3 regions of the Paenibacillus sp. FSL R10-2782 genome follow, and region 1 is predicted to be linked to each of the others. Evidence: predicted binding sites of a transcription regulator. Region 1 holds the regulator's gene; each other region holds the start of a gene.
What was found. Region 1 encodes LexA, which represses DNA repair genes until DNA is damaged. Its sites were predicted from a motif close to CGAACATATGTTCG; they were not measured.
Positions count from the first base shown of each region.

Region 2: addB (helicase-exonuclease AddAB subunit AddB) is a predicted target of LexA. The motif match lies at 2,183-2,196, and genes of this name have one in related genera.
Region 3: recA (recombinase RecA) is a predicted target of LexA. The motif match lies at 2,501-2,514, and genes of this name have one in related genera.

Region 1 is NZ_CP151951.1:2,978,867-2,984,430, reverse strand. Features, by position in the region: gene NST83_RS13435 (hypothetical protein) at 54-686, shown strand; gene NST83_RS13430 (accessory gene regulator B family protein) at 664-1,200, shown strand; gene NST83_RS13425 (cyclic lactone autoinducer peptide) at 1,197-1,343, shown strand; gene NST83_RS13420 (LytTR family transcriptional regulator DNA-binding domain-containing protein) at 1,360-1,755, shown strand; gene NST83_RS13415 (hypothetical protein) at 2,429-2,599, opposite strand; gene lexA (transcriptional repressor LexA) at 3,028-3,654, opposite strand; gene NST83_RS13405 (LysM peptidoglycan-binding domain-containing protein) at 3,845-4,213, shown strand; gene NST83_RS13400 (DUF896 domain-containing protein) at 4,319-4,525, shown strand; gene NST83_RS13395 (hypothetical protein) at 4,654-5,163, shown strand; gene NST83_RS13390 (HAD family hydrolase) at 5,358-5,564, shown strand, end outside.
Region 2 is NZ_CP151951.1:3,602,150-3,607,713, forward strand. Features, by position in the region: gene addB (helicase-exonuclease AddAB subunit AddB) at 1-2,116, opposite strand, end outside; gene NST83_RS16290 (class I SAM-dependent rRNA methyltransferase) at 2,347-3,723, opposite strand; gene NST83_RS16295 (Na/Pi symporter) at 4,252-5,274, shown strand; gene NST83_RS16300 (NUDIX domain-containing protein) at 5,264-5,564, opposite strand, start outside.
Region 3 is NZ_CP151951.1:2,232,480-2,238,043, forward strand. Features, by position in the region: gene NST83_RS10435 (YajQ family cyclic di-GMP-binding protein) at 1-175, shown strand, start outside; gene pgsA (CDP-diacylglycerol--glycerol-3-phosphate 3-phosphatidyltransferase) at 385-972, shown strand; gene NST83_RS10445 (competence/damage-inducible protein A) at 1,069-2,340, shown strand; gene recA (recombinase RecA) at 2,584-3,645, shown strand; gene NST83_RS10455 (RecX family transcriptional regulator) at 3,841-4,590, shown strand; gene rny (ribonuclease Y) at 4,967-5,564, shown strand, end outside.

The DNA.
Region 1 (5,564 bases):
AGCAAATATAGAATTATAGTATTGGTTACAATGGAGTGAAGGGGATATGTGTTATGTGGGAGCCTATACGGTTCTTGCTATTTTCTAATGTTGAAACATTTGCGGCGTTTGTTTTAATGCTTACTATTTTCAGAATCCGAGCTTTAGATTTTGTCTGGCCTGCATTGTTTATCGGCCTGATCATGAATTTGCAAAGTCTGGTGTTAAGAGAAGAAACGTCGTTGTCTTTTTTTGCTCCGACTATAAACATTATATTATTCACATTATTGATAACTACTGTTGTAAGGATGCCTATTATTTGGTCAGCTATTATATCCATTACAGGTACGTTTTTGTATACGCTGTTCCAAGCAATAATCATAGTAATGATCTTTGGTACATTGACATCAGACATGGAGACCTCTCCAGAGGGATCGTTAGCTCAAGCGGTAACCAGTGCATGGGTATTAGCTATATCATGGTTGCTATATAAATTCAAAATAGGCTTTACAGCAGATTATGAAAGCTTGCGTTTTAGGTGGGAACATGTACTTGTTGTTATTTTAATAATTGGGGTACTAGCCGCTAGTACATTTATGTTCTACGTCAATAATTTTCCTCTGAGTATTTTGTTTATAGCTTTGGCATCTGGAATGTTCTTGTACTATGCGCTAAAGACGGAGCGTGATTATTATAAAAAATCTTGATACTATCGCTCTTGATATTGCAACTCATATCAAAACAGTTGTACCGGATCATCCAGCTTCTATTGCGGTTTTAAAACATGGAATAGCCGTTGTGATTAATACAGTTTCAATTATTGTGTTAACTATCGGTCTTTCATTTATTACGGGTAAGGTGCAGGAAACCATACTGGCGATGATATCTTTTTCTATACTGCGTCAAGTTGTAGGAGGAATACATTTAAGGAGCAATGTGGTATGTATTGTTGTATCTACAGCTTTACTTACTGCCTTGTCCTTTGTGAATTTAAACTATAATGGGATAGTTATTACGTCGGTATTAAGTATAATACTTGTCTTAGTTTACGCCCCGTCTAGAATAGACGGGAAGACTCGTATACCTAAACGGCACTACCCATTGTTGAAGATTTTCGGAGTCTTCATAATAACACTTAATTTGTGGCTGGCTATTTCGGTGGTAGCTGCTAGTTTTTTTGTTCAGAGCTTAACATTAATAGGAGGGAGGTGCGAAAAATGAAAAGTCCTATATTTAGTAAATTTAAAATTGGCATGTACTACAATGCCGCCATATTACTGACTTCACTTGCAGTTGCATCAGTGAGTACAGCGAGTTTGTCTTGGATTCACAGTCCCGAACCACCTGAAGAACTGTTGAAATAAAGTGGAGATATGTGAAATGCTAAACCTAACCGTATCAGCTGTTCCTGGAGGTATTAACAAGGGTGAAAACATACCCGTGGACAAGGTTCTTTTCATATCTAAAGGACATAAGAGGGATCAGATTCTAGTTCACACATTCGAAAAAACATATTACATGATCGGCACCTTAAAGCATTGGGAAAGCTTCCTAAATAATAATGGGTTCCGTTTCTTGAATGTGGACAGAAGCAATACTCTGAATGTGGAGAAGGTGAAAATTGTTAATGGCATTTTCAAAGACGCTTACTTTGAATGTGAGATAACAAAAACGTCGAAGAGGTGTCCAATCTCTTATCACCGATTTGGAGAGGTTATAGAGGAAATGGGTTTCATTAATTCGAACATAATCTTCACTGGAGTTGCTACTAGATAGCGGCTCTTTTTTTTTGTCAAAAATACTCGCCTTATACTGTTAAAACATAAGAGACATTCAGCACTCATTCGCTCGTTTTTGCGGAAGTGAGAAATAATGCGCTGTGGTTAGCAAGATCTTTGCACAAATTCCGTTCGGGTCTAGCTTTTCTGTTTCAAAAGGTAGGGAAGTAGGCATCTCCACTAGGAAAAGCATTTCGTTAAAAGTATTTAGGATAATGATCATACAGTCAAGATAAAGACACAATAGTTCATAGGGGAGAATAACCATAAAAATCAATTTTTATTGAATCCATTTCATAAATGATTAAGCCAACGAAATGTATACTACATATAGACAAATCAAACCATTTTGATCTATATGTACTTTTTATTAAAGCTACTGTGGGTATTATGAAATTGATTCTATTATAGGTGTAATTTCCGTTATACACGATAATGTGGCAAAAAAACGGGAAGAAATCCTTCCCGCTTTTCGCTTAAAACATCATTAACGTCTGCGTTGTCTATCATTTACGCTAAACAGATTAACAGCCAGTGCGTTACCTCTAGCACGTGCAACGGCTCTCTGATTTGAAAGGATCAATAAGCCTCTTCTTCTCACGCTACGTTTGAAATGTCTTTTACACATGATATTCACCTCCCTTCACAAGAAATGAAGGTACGGATGAATCTTAAAAGTGTTTACGCTTACGGCTGCGTTTGGAAATTTTGATGTTTAATGCGTTTGTGGCTAGTGCGTTACCGCTTCTTGTTTCTGCGGCTGCGGCCTGAAAGACTTTTACGACCAGAAATTTGTTCTTGCCAATACGATGCTTATACGTCTTGACTCTATTTTTGATCATCAGCTTATCTCCTTTTCTAAGGTCTACTTTATTCATATGTCATTAGCGCTAGCAATGTATCAGCATAAATCTATTAAAAGCAAAAAAAAGCTATCACCTATGATCCTAATATTCAGAAACAAATAAAGTATGGAGGTAAGGAACGGAAAAACTCATGCTTTCCTGCCGTATCCTTTTCCACTTACGTTGTAGGATAAAGTTACAGAAAGCACTTTATATTCCTGATGGTACTCTGTGTAGTTATTTCTTTCGGAAAGTACATACGGCTTCAAGTTGCTTTTCCAAAGATTTAAAATCTAAGGCTATCAAAAGGAAAAAGAATAGCTTTGAGGAACGTTTTGTATATATAAAATCAACACAAAACCGGCTTGCCATGGGCAGCCGGTTTTGTTGTAGAGGGAAGAATAACGGGGCTGAAAAATGAAAAATTAGTGGAAGTCCCGGAAGAGTCCTACAACCTTGCCCAAAATACTGACGTGCGTCAGACGAAGCGGTTCAAAGGCCGGATTTTCCGGTTGAAGTCGGATATGATCTTTTTCCTTGTAAAAAGTTTTAACAGTAGCCTCGTCCTCGTCCGTCATGGCCACGACAATGTCGCCGTTATCGGCTGTCTGCTGTTGACGTACAATGACATAGTCTCCGTTAGCAATACCAGCTTCAATCATGCTTTCTCCTACAACAGATAACATGAATATTTTATCCTCACCAACAAAATGTTGGGGAAGAGGAAAGTAATCTTCAATATTTTCTGTTGCTGTAATAGGCAAACCAGCTGTAACTTTGCCGACGACCGGCACACGACTAATTGAGTAATTAATCAAGTTGCTGTTATCCGATTCATCTTGACCGAGTAACTCGATGGCCCGTGGTTTCGTTGGATCACGACGAATCAGTCCCTTTTTCTCCAAACGATCCAAATGACCGTGAACCGTAGAACTGGAAGCCAATCCGACAGCCTCACCTATTTCGCGCACAGAAGGGGGATAACCCTTTAGACGCACTTCATTGCGGATAAATTCAAGAATGGCCTGCTGGCGGCTTGAAATCTTAGACATACCGTATCAACCCCATTTAGTAACGTTTGGGAAAATTATAGCATAGAACCTCCGTTCGTACAAACATAAGTTCTAAATAATCCCTAAAAATAATCGCGAACTTTTGTTCTCTTTTCTATTGAATAAAACAAATGTTCGTGTTATATTGTGAAAAAACATAGGAACAAACGTTTGGAGGACGCAGCCAATGATGAAATATAGCACATATCAAAGTATTTTTCCATTGAATTTAGAAAAGATGCAAAATGTCCGGAATGAGAGAAAGGCACAGCTTGTACGGACCATTACTAACAGTATTCTCTCCAAACTTCTTATTCTGGTTATCATCTCCTGGATTGCGGGTACAGGTGTACTGACGGTATTCGCGGCTCCATCGGTTCCGAATGTAGAGGTAACCAAACTTATTGTGCAGCCTGGGGACACATTGTGGCGGATTGCTTCCAATCATAAACCGAAACGAATGGATACACGGGTATATATAGAAGGAATTGTTCGGATTAACGGACTGGAAGAACGGGGAGTGCAGGCAGGCCAGGTTTTAAAGCTTCCACACTTCTGAGCAGTACCATTAGAGCTATTAGGGAACGTGATGCGAGAACCTTGACAAGCTCTTTTCTACATGTCAAAGTGTATTATATCTTTGCTTATATGGAGGGGACAGAATTTGGATATAGACAGCTTGGTACAGCGCATCAATGAATTGGCTCGCAAAGCAAAAGCCGAAGGATTGACGGAAGAGGAAACAACAGAGCGCGCCAATCTTCGGGAAATTTATTTGGATAACATTCGCCGTAATTTTCGGCAGCAACTTGATACGATTGAAATTGTGGACGAAGATGCGTCGAAGGGAAATGGTGGGCTGACACATTAATGTCGCTAAAGCGGCTTAGCCTGCGTAATTTGCTTTTCGTTTTTTTAGGTATCTATTTTTGGTATTTATATAGATTAGGATTGGTGGCAATTGTTTTTAGGCAATATATTTGGGAAGGGAATTGAGAGATGGCCCGGTCATTTGAAAGAAAAGTTCGCAAAAACACAGCGCATTTGAATAAGTCGCGCAAAAAGCAAGGCATCCAAACCATTAGTGGCACCGGTTCTGCAATGGATATTTTCCGTGGACGTAATATTACCGTGCCAATCATGTTGGCTGGACTTGCAGTTCTGTACATGCTCATGAGTTATTTTTTGACTAAGACTGGTATGCGCGGCATGGACTGGCTTGTATTCGGCTTGTATTTGATGCTGGCTGTTATCTTTTTCATCCGCCGTCCTTATTTGAAGGTTGGAAAGAGCACGTTGTACATGTTGAAGGGTGGCAGAGAGCGTCCAATGACGGCAGAGGATATGAAAGCCATCAAGATTGAAAAGGGTTACGTAACAGTTGAAAGAAAAGGTAAGGGTGGCAACTTTATTTTTACAAAATCACTGGGCCGTTATGATACGGATGCCATTGCAGAGCGGCTTGAGAAGTTTGCGCTATCTAATCAGGTTCAAGTAGACAAAAAATAACGACTTCTGTTGGTACGAATCGTTTAAATTGTCGGTGGGCCTGTAACCTCTGTAAATAAGGTCGCATGATGTTATTTCATATAACACATTGCGGCCTCTTGACTAATATGGGCACATAACGATTGGAATGCTTGTAGACGCAATAAGGCGGAACCAGCATACATAATAAAGTGGAAAGAGAGTGGATGATTCAGATGGCGATTCAGGCCGTAATGTTCGATCTTGATGATACACTTCTGTGGGATGAGCGCAGCGTAGAAGAGGCATTTGACGCGGCCTGCCAGACAGGCTCCCAGGAAGCAGGCGTTGATTCAGAAGCTTTGGAAGAAGCAGTCCGCAAGGAAGCGCGTTCTTTGTATGAGTCTTATGAAACCTTCAGTTTTACTCAATTGATTGGTATT
Region 2 (5,564 bases), 620 kb from region 1:
CATGGCGTACCAACTCTGACGGGAGCAACGACTTACCCTCTTCGTCGGTTACGGCGTAGCTCATCCACAGACTGCTTCCGGCTGATGTGAGCGCCGTATACGCAAGAAAACGTTCATCCAGCAGACGTCTTGTCATATTCGGTGCCAGCTCCACTCCCCGTTCATTCAGGGCGGTGCGTTCCTGCTCATTCAGCACGCCGTCCTCATGAAATACAGCCGGCATCACACCTTCGTTCATACCCAGTACAAAGGCATGTTGAATACCAGCTACACGAGTACGGTCTGTGTTTCCGACCAGTACCTGATCCAGAGCTGGCGGAACAAGACCCATACGGTACTCTATCAGCCCCGTCTCCAGAACACCGGCAAACAAGGAAGTGTCCAGCTTCTCATCACCCATCATTTCGACGATCTGATCCAACAGCTCAAGCACCGCATCCCATACCTGACGATGCTCCTTGGCCTGTTCGGGATTTCCCGCTTTCTCGGCCTGATGGATCAAGTCATCCAGCTTATGCCCAATTTCCGCATCCTCCAGCAACAAGTACACCGCTTCACACTTCTCAAGTGCAGTCCGAGCCTTACCCAGACGTTTCTCAAACGCACGCAAAGGCGTCACAATCACATCACGGCACAGCTCCATTAGATCCAGCGTTTCGTCCCGTTGACGATTTCGCTCCTGTTCCTCCAGCTCCAGCGAAAGGCTAGGTACAGCCTGCCAAGGACGTCCATCTGTCCAGCGGCTGCCCTGTATCCCACAGGCCAATGCATAGTTTTCCAGACGGTCCATATCCTCGCGGCTGACCCGTTCATCCTGCGGTAATAGAAGATCCGTTTTGACCGCACGAAATACATCCTCGTACCGCCAACGCCGCTGGACGATATCCAGCGAAGCCCGAATCATTTCCACCAATGGATGATGCAATACGCTTCTGCGCTGATCCAGAAATACCGGAACCTCATATTGTTTGAATATCGGCTCCACCCACGGCTCATAATCCTCAATATGGCGTACGAACAGAGCCATTTCCCGATAACGTGCTCCCTCATCTCGGGCGAGGCGGCGCATTTCGCGCACTGCCCCCTCAAGCTCGACACGTCGGTTCGCTGCGGCATACAGTTTGATTTCTTCTGGCTGCTTATCTCTCCATTGCTCCCGCATCTGTTGCTGCAGCATGGGTCGTTCCTGGTTCCGATATCCCCCACGTCGTTCAAACTGCGCCTCCAGATACGCCAACGCAGGACGGTTCTTAAATCTCGGAAGCGGATCAGGGCGCAGCAGTTGTGTCTGCGTCTCCATCATCAGCTCGTCCGCCATCCCTTTAAGCTTTATATAGGTAGCCGCCGAAGGATGAAACAAATCCAGCTCATGCGGAAGCTGTCCACTCTCGTAGCTACGATTGCAGGTCAGTGCGACCGTCAACGAAGAAGCGTGCAGCATAAGCTGCTCCACCACCTTGTATTCATGCGGCGTAAATCTGCGGTAGCCATCCATCCAAATATCGGCTCCACGTACAATGGAAGATTCGGCAATCTGCTCCGCCAGCATACGCAGGGTATCCTCGCCGTCAATATATTGAAGCGTCAGCTCTCTTTCAAAATCCTCATAAATCAGACTGATGTCCTTGAGCTTGCCACGTAAAATCGGAGTCGATTCCCCCGCAGCATTCATTCGCTCCAGTTGCTCCGGTACAGACCGAGTGTCATTCCCGTATTGCTTCAGCTCTGTAAACAGCGTATTTAACCGATCCACAAAGCCCAACTGGTCTCCCGAATCCTTAAATAAACTCAGCTCATCCTTGCGACGACGAATAATTTTATATAAAAGCATCTTCTTGCCTTCCTCCGTCACAGGTACCAGCGCCGAACCCCCGGTTTCCTGCATGACTAAATAGGCAAGACGATGAAATCCCATGACCTGGGCGCGCACCGTCCCCTGAATACCGTTTCCGGTTTCTGTAAGCAGCGCATGCTCGGAAGCAAATGACGATTGCTCCGGCACAAGCAGCAGCATAGGCTTACCTAGCGGTTCCTCGCGTAGCATAGCCGTCATTTCACGACGGATTAACGTGCTTTTGCCGCTGCCTGAGCGGCCAATTAACAAACGGACCGACATGATGCGGCCTCCTTTCCAACGAACAACAATCTACTAAACAGTATAGCATATGAGGCAAGAGAGAAAAGAACGTACGTTTGCCATCTTGTAGCATTTAATCCTCCCTCAAAAAACAAACAGTCCCGCAGGTTGGCTTGGTGCATGCCTTCTCTACAGGACTGATTTATTGGTAAAACGAGCCTAATCTACTTATTCGGCTACCTAAAAAGTCGTTTGGCTGTGTATGAATTCTACAATTGTGCCTGGCTACGCACCTCAAAAATGGCGAATTTCAAATAATGGCCTTCCTCTACACCCAGAATCTGAGGATGATCCTTGCCAGCCGCTCTCCAATCCACCAGACGGAGGATTTTTCCGGCATCTGCCGCCGCTTCCTTAATCGTGTCCAGAAATAGCTCCGGCCGCATATGGAACGAGCAGCTCGCAGTCACTAAATAGCCGCCCTCATTGACCAGCTTCATCCCGTGCAGATTAATATCCTTATATCCACGGGTAGCCCCTTTGACCGCATTCTTTGTTTTCGCAAAGGCTGGTGGATCAAGAATAACTACATCAAAGGTACGTCCGCCCCCTGCTGTTAGCGGCTTCGAGGTATCTCCTTTTCCCCCGGCCCGCGCGGTACGTTCCTCTACGCCTTTAACCTGATTGCGCAAATATTGAAAAGCATCGTCCACGACAAACTCGACGCGTTCCTCAAAGCCGTTCAGCTTGACATTATCCCGTGCGCTTTCAATCGCGTGCTCAGAAATATCAAGACAGGTTACTTTTTTCGCACCGTATTTGCAGGCATTGAGCGTAAAGCTTCCCGTATGTGAAAAGCACTCCAGCACGGTTGCACCATCCCAGAATGGGAACTCCACAACCTTACCGCTTTTGTTCACAGGCTTCATGACCGCTGTGCCAGCGTTACCCTGCTCTGCTACTTCCTGTAGCGTAATTCCGCTGCGTCCTCCCCAGCCCGTCATCAGTGGAGCAATCGCCGCACGATTCTCACGCTGGTCGAAGAAATAGCCTGTCTTCTGACCCTCTACAATATCGACCTTGATACGCAAGCCATTTTCCGTTACCACGACATGACGCGGGCAGTCGCCATATAAAGGCCCTTTGACCTGTTCCAGTCCTTCCAACTCACGGATGGATACATCGCTGCGCTCATAAATACCAACAGGGCCAATCACTTCAACAAGTGCATCTCTGATTTCTTCCCTGCGACGATCCATACCGAGCGTTAATAATTGTACGACTAACACGTCGCCAAAACGGTCTACAATCAGCCCGGGTAAAAAATCTGCCTCGCCGTATACCAGCCGATACGCGTCTCCCCCGGTCACAAAACGTTCACGGTGCTCCAGACAATCGCGGAACCGTTTGGCAAAAAAGCTTTGATCCATCACTTCCAGTGGCTCGTAGGACATCACACGCACCGTAATTTGTGAGGCCGGATTATAGTAACCCGTTGCCAAATAACGCCCCTGATGGTTGACGATACTGACCAGATCACCCGCCTCCGGCTCACCCTCCACCTTGGCTATTTCATTTTTAAACACCCAGGGGTGCGCATGCTCCAGCCTTTTTTTACGGCTGCGTTCCAATATTACTGAAGGCAAAGTCCTTCACTCCCATTCTTGGATTACTCAAAGTCCTTAAAAGTGTAGTGTTCGATGGGGGCGCGGCTCCGCAGTTCATTTGATCTTACGATCGCTGTTGCAATGGGATTTTTGAGATTAGGTAACACATTTAAAGGTCAAAATCCCATTAAGCATATTCTTTCGAAGCAGCTTTCCTTCGGAAAGCTTTCAGCCGAACGCTACCGCATCTCCAGATTCAAATGAATCGCTCCGCTACTGCCCGCCTTTATATCGAACTCACATTTTAAAGCTTGTGAAGTTCTATAAAAATTCTCGTTTACATAAAAAACAGCACAGCCATGCTTGTCATGGCTGTCCTCATCAGATCATAGGCTGTTACATGAGCATTTTGCATAAATCCCAAGAGCGATTTTAAATCAGCAATATAGAGATCGAAATGGTTTAGTTCGTCTATATATTGTTTTTTCAAGCGTTGGGAATCGAATTATGCAAAAAGCTGACATAAGCGCAATTCAATTCATAACCTTAGAAGAGGGGTTCATGGCCGTGTTAATTCATGTTATTTTGCCGCTGTGCGGTGGGCTGCTTATTTTCTTGGGCGGGATGAAACTGATGGAAGCGGCCCTCCGGCATTTGGCTGGCCCCTTCCTCACCCGCTGGCTTAACCGGGCCACCGTCTCCCCTTGGCGGGGCATGCTGTTCAGCTCAGGCATTACCGCCCTGTTGCAGAGCAGCACTGCTGTCACGGTGCTGACCATCGGACTGGTCAACGCCGGGCTGTTGACCTACGGCCGCACGCTCGGTATTATCCTGGGCACCAATATTGGTACCTGCCTGACTACCGAGCTAATGGGTCTCCAGCTAGGCAAGCTGGCTGTTCCACTGCTCTGCGGCTCGCTGCTTTGCTGGAGCGTCGCTGTCTTGTGGGGCGAGGCTGTCTCCAGCCGCCAGTATGCGTCTGCCGGGCCACCATCCGGCTCCAATCAGCTTAGCCATCCGCAGGCTGTACAATATATCAGCCTCAGCTTTGCTGGATTTTCGCTGATTCTTGCGGGTATTCGCGTGATGCAGACAGTCGGCCCCTGGATTGAGCAGGCCGGGCTGTTCCGCTGGTTTCTGGACCACGCTGCGGCCAACATGTGGTGGGCCTTCGCCGCCGGGGCCTGCCTGACCGCACTGGTTCACAGCAGCGCCGCCGTTATTGGCATGGCGATCAGCCTTGCGGCTGCGGGAGCTTTGCCAGCCGATGTGGGTATCGCCATCGTCATTGGCTCCAACGTTGGCACCTGCGTGACGGCCCTGATTGCGGCTGTCGGCGGCAGCGTGTCCGGCAAATTTGTGGCCTGGTCCCACGTGCTGCTGAACGTAGGCGGGGCGTTGCTGTTTATGCCGCTGATCCCCGGGCTGGAAATGGCAGCCGCCTGGATATCCACCGAGCCTGGAGCCAAGGTCGCCCATGCTCAAACCCTGTTTAACGTGATCAGCTCTCTGCTTGTCTTGCCAGTCTGCTATTTACCTGTATGGACACGTTTGGAGAATCGCATGTCTCCCAACATCATCAAACGTTAATTCCCAGCATGGACAGCGCCTTGCTCAAAATGACATCATTGTTGTCATATCCGCCTTGGCGCTGGAGAAGCCATGCTTCCTCAGGCGTATGCCATGCAACACCTTTAATTTCTTCAATCTGTGCCTGTAAATCCCCATCCAGTGCCTCTACGAGATAATAATGGACTTCCTTGTCCACTTCCCCGAATTCAGCATGCTGATACGTATAAGCAATCATATCCACATGCTGGATAATCCGTCCGTTCAGCCCAGTTTCCTCACGAATTTCACGTAAAGCCGTCTGTTCGATC
Region 3 (5,564 bases), 750 kb from region 1:
TAATGCCAAAAAAATTAACATTCTTATCCGGGACTCCAAGCTGAAAGTGAAAAGTCAGATTCAAGGTGATCAGATCCGCGTGACCGGAAAAAACAAGGATGATTTACAAGCGGTCATTCAGTTATTGTGCAAAGCGGATCTACCATTGGAACTTCAATTTACGAATATGAAATAAAGCCGTTTTCCCTTATGTAGATTGTAAGAAAAAATGATGCTTGATACGCCGGCAGGTTATTTTGACATGCGTTTTGCACCATATTATACTTGTAACGAAAATGCAGATGATCAGGTGTATAGCGGTATTCAAAACGATTTACATAGGATTGAATTCAATCCGAAAACTGCCATTTTTAATCAAGTACGATAATCAGGGGAGAGTGTGTTGTGAATTTACCCAACAGAATTACAATAACGCGGATTTGCCTCATCCCGGTAATGATGCTGGCCTTGCTGGTGGATTTTGATTTCTATCCGCCGCCGATTGAGATCGGAGCTTTTGAGCTGCCGTATAATCAGTTGATTGCGGCTATCATTTTCCTCATAGCCGCCAGCACGGATGGCCTTGACGGATACTTGGCCCGTAAAAATAACATGGTCACCAACTTGGGGAAATTACTGGACCCTCTTGCGGATAAGCTTCTGGTAACTGCTATTTTGGTTTCTTTGGTGGAAATGGGCAAAATTGATTCGTGGATTGTTGTTGTCATTGTTAGCCGTGAGTTTGCGGTTACTGGTCTGCGTCAGATTGCTTTATTGGATGGCTCTGTGGTCGCTGCAAGCAACTGGGGCAAATTAAAGACCATTATCCAGATCGTTGCCATTGTAGCGTTACTCATTAATAACTTCCCGTTTGTTTTTCTGGGTATTCCGTTTGATTTAATAACGATATGGGCCGCTGTGTTGATCACCATTTATTCGGGTATTGATTACTTTGTAAAGAATATCCATTTGCTGAGTTCCTCCAAAGTTTAACAGGATAAATTTTATGGAAACAGCAATAGGGACTAAACTTATTGCTGTTTCTTTTACATAATTCTCACAACATTCGCTCTACAGGAGGCAGAAACGATGAAAGCTGAAATCATCGCAGTAGGAACTGAATTATTGCTCGGACAAATTGTGAATACGAATGCCCAATATTTGTCACAAGAGTTGGCTACGATTGGGATTGATGTATATTTTCAGACGGTTGTTGGCGATAACATGGATCGGCTTCAGGAAGCGGTGCGTCTGGCTCAGAAGCGTGCGGATATTATTTTGTTCTCGGGCGGTTTGGGACCGACTCAGGATGATTTGACGAAAGATGCAATCGCCGCTGTGCTGGGGCGTAAATTGCATATAGACCGTCTCGCTATGGATAAGCTGGAACAGTTTTTCCGTAATCGCGGGGTAGAAATGACCGAAAATAATCGGCGTCAAGCGCTTTCCATTGAAGGGGCTACCCCGCTTGGAAATGAGACAGGTCTGGCTGTGGGCGATGCGATTGCACAGAATGGTAAATATTATGTGGTTTTGCCTGGACCGCCGAAGGAACTCAAGCCGATGTTTGAGAATCAGGCAAAACCTTGGTTGCTCCAGCAAGCACTGAGCGGTGAGGAGCTGCCGATTTATTCAAAAATGCTAAAGTTTGCAGGAATCGGTGAGTCAGCTCTCGAAACCCGCTTATTGGATCTGATCCAATCACAGACAGACCCGACGATTGCTCCTTATGCCAAGGAGGGAGAGGTCACAATCCGTATATCCACCAAGGCGGCCAGCGAGAGCGAGGCACTGGTCAAGCTTGGGGCTACGGAAGCAGAAATTCAACAGCGTCTTTCGGAATACATGTATGCGAGCGAGGATGTCCCGCTGGAGAAGGTTATTGTGGATTTGATGTCCGATCGCGGACTGACTGTTAGCGCGGCGGAAAGCTGCACAGGTGGAATGCTAATGGAGCATATCACTTCTGTCCCGGGTAGTGCAGCTATGTTTCAGGGAGGTATCGTGTGTTATTCCAATGAAATGAAGAAGAAGCTGCTCAACGTGCCACATGATTATCTGGAGGGGGACAATGCGCCCGGCGCAGTAAGCGAGGAGGTAGCTCTTGTACTTGCGGAGCAGGCAAGAATGGTCACGGACAGTGATTTTGGGCTCTCGGTTACTGGTGTAGCTGGGCCAGGATATTCTGAGCGGAAGCCGGTTGGTCTGGTTTATATCGGTATTGCTGAGCGCGACAAAGAAACTGAGGTATACGAGCTGAAACTGAGCGGGAATCGTGAAACGATCCGCCTGCGGTCTGTTAAGGCAATCCTGTACAGATTATGGCGCAGACTGGCGGAAAATGAGCAGCACTCTTTATGAGTTGTATCCGACGCGAGTTTTCATAGAGTTGTTTTAGATAAACGATTAATGATATAATCATATTATCGGAAGAACCGTTGCAAAAGCCTTTTTGCCTGCGGTTCTTTTTTGATTTATGAGACAAATGGAAGTATAAAAGAGAACTGACTAACAAAAAAAACGAATGTATGTTCGAAAAAATGCTTGGCAAGCGTGTCAAAACAAGGTATTATTAAAGTACAAACAACGAAGGATGTGAGTTTATTGTCAGATCGTCGTGCTGCGCTGGATATGGCGCTCCGTCAAATAGAAAAGCAATTCGGTAAAGGTTCCATTATGAAGTTAGGTGAGTCCACACATATGCAAGTGGAAACCTCTCCCAGTGGTTCGATTGCTTTGGATATTGCGTTAGGAACGGGCGGCTTCCCGAGAGGCCGAGTTATTGAAATATATGGACCGGAATCGTCTGGTAAAACGACAGTAGCACTTCATGCTATCGCAGAGGTACAAAAAGCAGGCGGACAAGCCGCCTTTATCGACGCCGAGCATGCGCTTGATCCGTCGTATGCCAGCAAGTTGGGTGTTAATATTGATGAGCTGTTACTATCGCAGCCAGATACAGGGGAGCAGGCACTTGAGATTGCCGAAGCGCTTGTACGTAGTGGGGCAGTGGATATTGTTGTTGTTGACTCTGTAGCAGCACTTGTGCCGAAGGCGGAGATTGAAGGAGAGATGGGAGATTCCCACGTTGGTCTTCAAGCCCGTTTGATGTCACAGGCATTGCGTAAGCTGTCCGGTGCTATTAACAAGTCGAAAACGATTGCTATCTTTATTAACCAATTGCGTGAAAAAGTAGGCGTTATGTTCGGTAATCCTGAAACGACACCAGGCGGACGTGCTCTGAAATTTTACTCCACTGTACGTTTGGATGTCCGTCGTATTGAGAGCTTGAAAATGGGGAACGACATTGTAGGTAACCGCACACGTATTAAAGTAGTGAAGAACAAGGTGGCACCTCCTTTCCGCCAGGCCGAGGTGGATATTATGTACGGCGAAGGCATCTCCAGAGAAGGCAGCTTGATCGACATTGGTACAGAGCATGACATTGTTGACAAGAGCGGAGCCTGGTATTCTTATGAAGGTGAGCGACTCGGTCAGGGACGTGAAAATGCAAAGCAATTTTTGAAGGAAAATCCGAACATTGCTAGTACGATCGAGCAAAAAATTCGTGTGGCCAGCAATCTGATTACGACGGTAGCTCCCCCGACAGAAGAAGAGTTGGCACAGCAAGCCAAGGAAGAGCAGGAATTGCTGGAGCTTGAATAAAGCTTAGTTAATGCCTGGTTTGTGAATGAAGCCGGGGTTATGGCACAGTCCGTTTGAATAGCATGATTCTGATGCCCTGCACAGTTGTGCAGGGCATTTTTGCATCGAATATGGCCTAGTGTTAGCTGACATTTTACTGATGCGTGGCGGGCGTTCTCGGCTTGCCTTCGTGAATATCAAAGTGAGGGAAGCACATTGCAATTGGAAGATGAAGGTGGACATATTTCGAAAGAAGATAAGCAGCAAGGTATTTTCCTTTTTCCCGATCATGAGGAATTGATGATTACGAGGGTGGAACAGGGACAGGGCAGGAAACGCGGAAGATACACGATTCATTTTGGTCCGTATTCATTGTCCATACTGGAAGATGTAATGATCAAGTTCAATATGTTCAAGGGAACGACTTTTGTCAAAAAGGAACTGGAAGAAATCGTTCTGGCGGACGAAAAGCAACAGGCGTATGTGCAGGCACTTCGTTATTTGGGACGAAAGCCGCGTACACGTCAGGAGATTGAGCAGCGTTTGACGCAAAAGGAAATGGGTCAAGCTGTAATTGCTGAGGTGTTGGACCGTCTGGAGTGGGAACAACTTGTGGATGACGATCTGTACGCCCGTCAGTGGGCAAGGCAACGCATAACGAGCCAACGGAAGGGGAAGATGTGGGTAAGGCAGGAACTGCGTCAAAAGGGCATTTCTAAAGCCTCTATCGGGGAAGCTTTAGGTGAGGTCAGCGATCAGGAGGAATGGGAGAGTGCTTTGATAGTCGGACGCAAGAAATGGAATCAGGTGCGTGGAGATATAATGGAGAAAAAACGGAAAACGTACCCCTTTCTCATGAGACGCGGGTACTCGGGGGATATGACACGCCGCGTAGTTAATCATCTTACAATGGCCGAGCAAGACGGGGCTTCCGATGACGAGGAATTATCACTGTGGGATGAATAGCTTCAAACAGCCGGGCATCCATTAGCTGGCATAGGCGAACAGGATGAGCTGGTTATCACATGGAAAGCCACATGGTAATCTACTAAAGTTTGCATTCCCTTGACAATGCCATTTGTCAAATAATAAAATATATATGAAACGATGCTTGTGGAACACCCTTTTTCCTTCCAAAAAAGTGGAGTCCATGGGTACGTTCTCATCGCCAAATAACAAGTGATGCCGCTATGCCAGGCGGAATTGTACATGTGAAAGCATGTGCATATGAAATGAAACGGCTGCGTGCCGTTATCTTAGTTTGACGATCAAAGCTAATGTGACAATTGCAAAAAGTCCCAAGGAATGCCTTGGAGGAACCAACGAGGAGGTGAACAGTATGATGATGACTGCGATCTGGTTCGTTCTCGTTGCTGTAGCCGCGTTATTCTTTGGGTTCGGGATTGGTTATTTTATTCGCAAATCTATTGCAGAAGCTAAAATCTCCAGTGCGGAAGAAGCTGCCGCGCAAATCGTGGAGAACGCGAAAAAAGAGGCAGAAGCGCTGAAGAAGGAAACGGTATTGGAAGCGAAAGATGAAATTCACCGCATCCGTGCCGAAGCTGAAAAGGAAACTCGTGAGCGTCGTAATGAAATTCAACGGCAGGAACGAAGACTGCTGCAAAAAGAAGAATCGCTGGATAAAAAATTGGAATCGCTGGAACGTAAAGAAGAACAAGTGGCCAACAAAGAGAAACGAATTGATGAAACCCAGCAGCAGATTGATTTGATTTACAAGAGTCAGGTAACTGAGCTGGAGCGTATTTCCAATCTGACGACAGAAGATGCGAGAAGTATTATTCTGTCCAACGTAGAACAGGAAGTACGTCATGAAACCGCTCAGATGATTAAGGAAATTGAGCAGCAGGCTAAAGAGGAAGCGGACAAAAAGTCTCGTGAAATCATCACACTGGCCATCCAACGCTGTGCGGCGGACCATG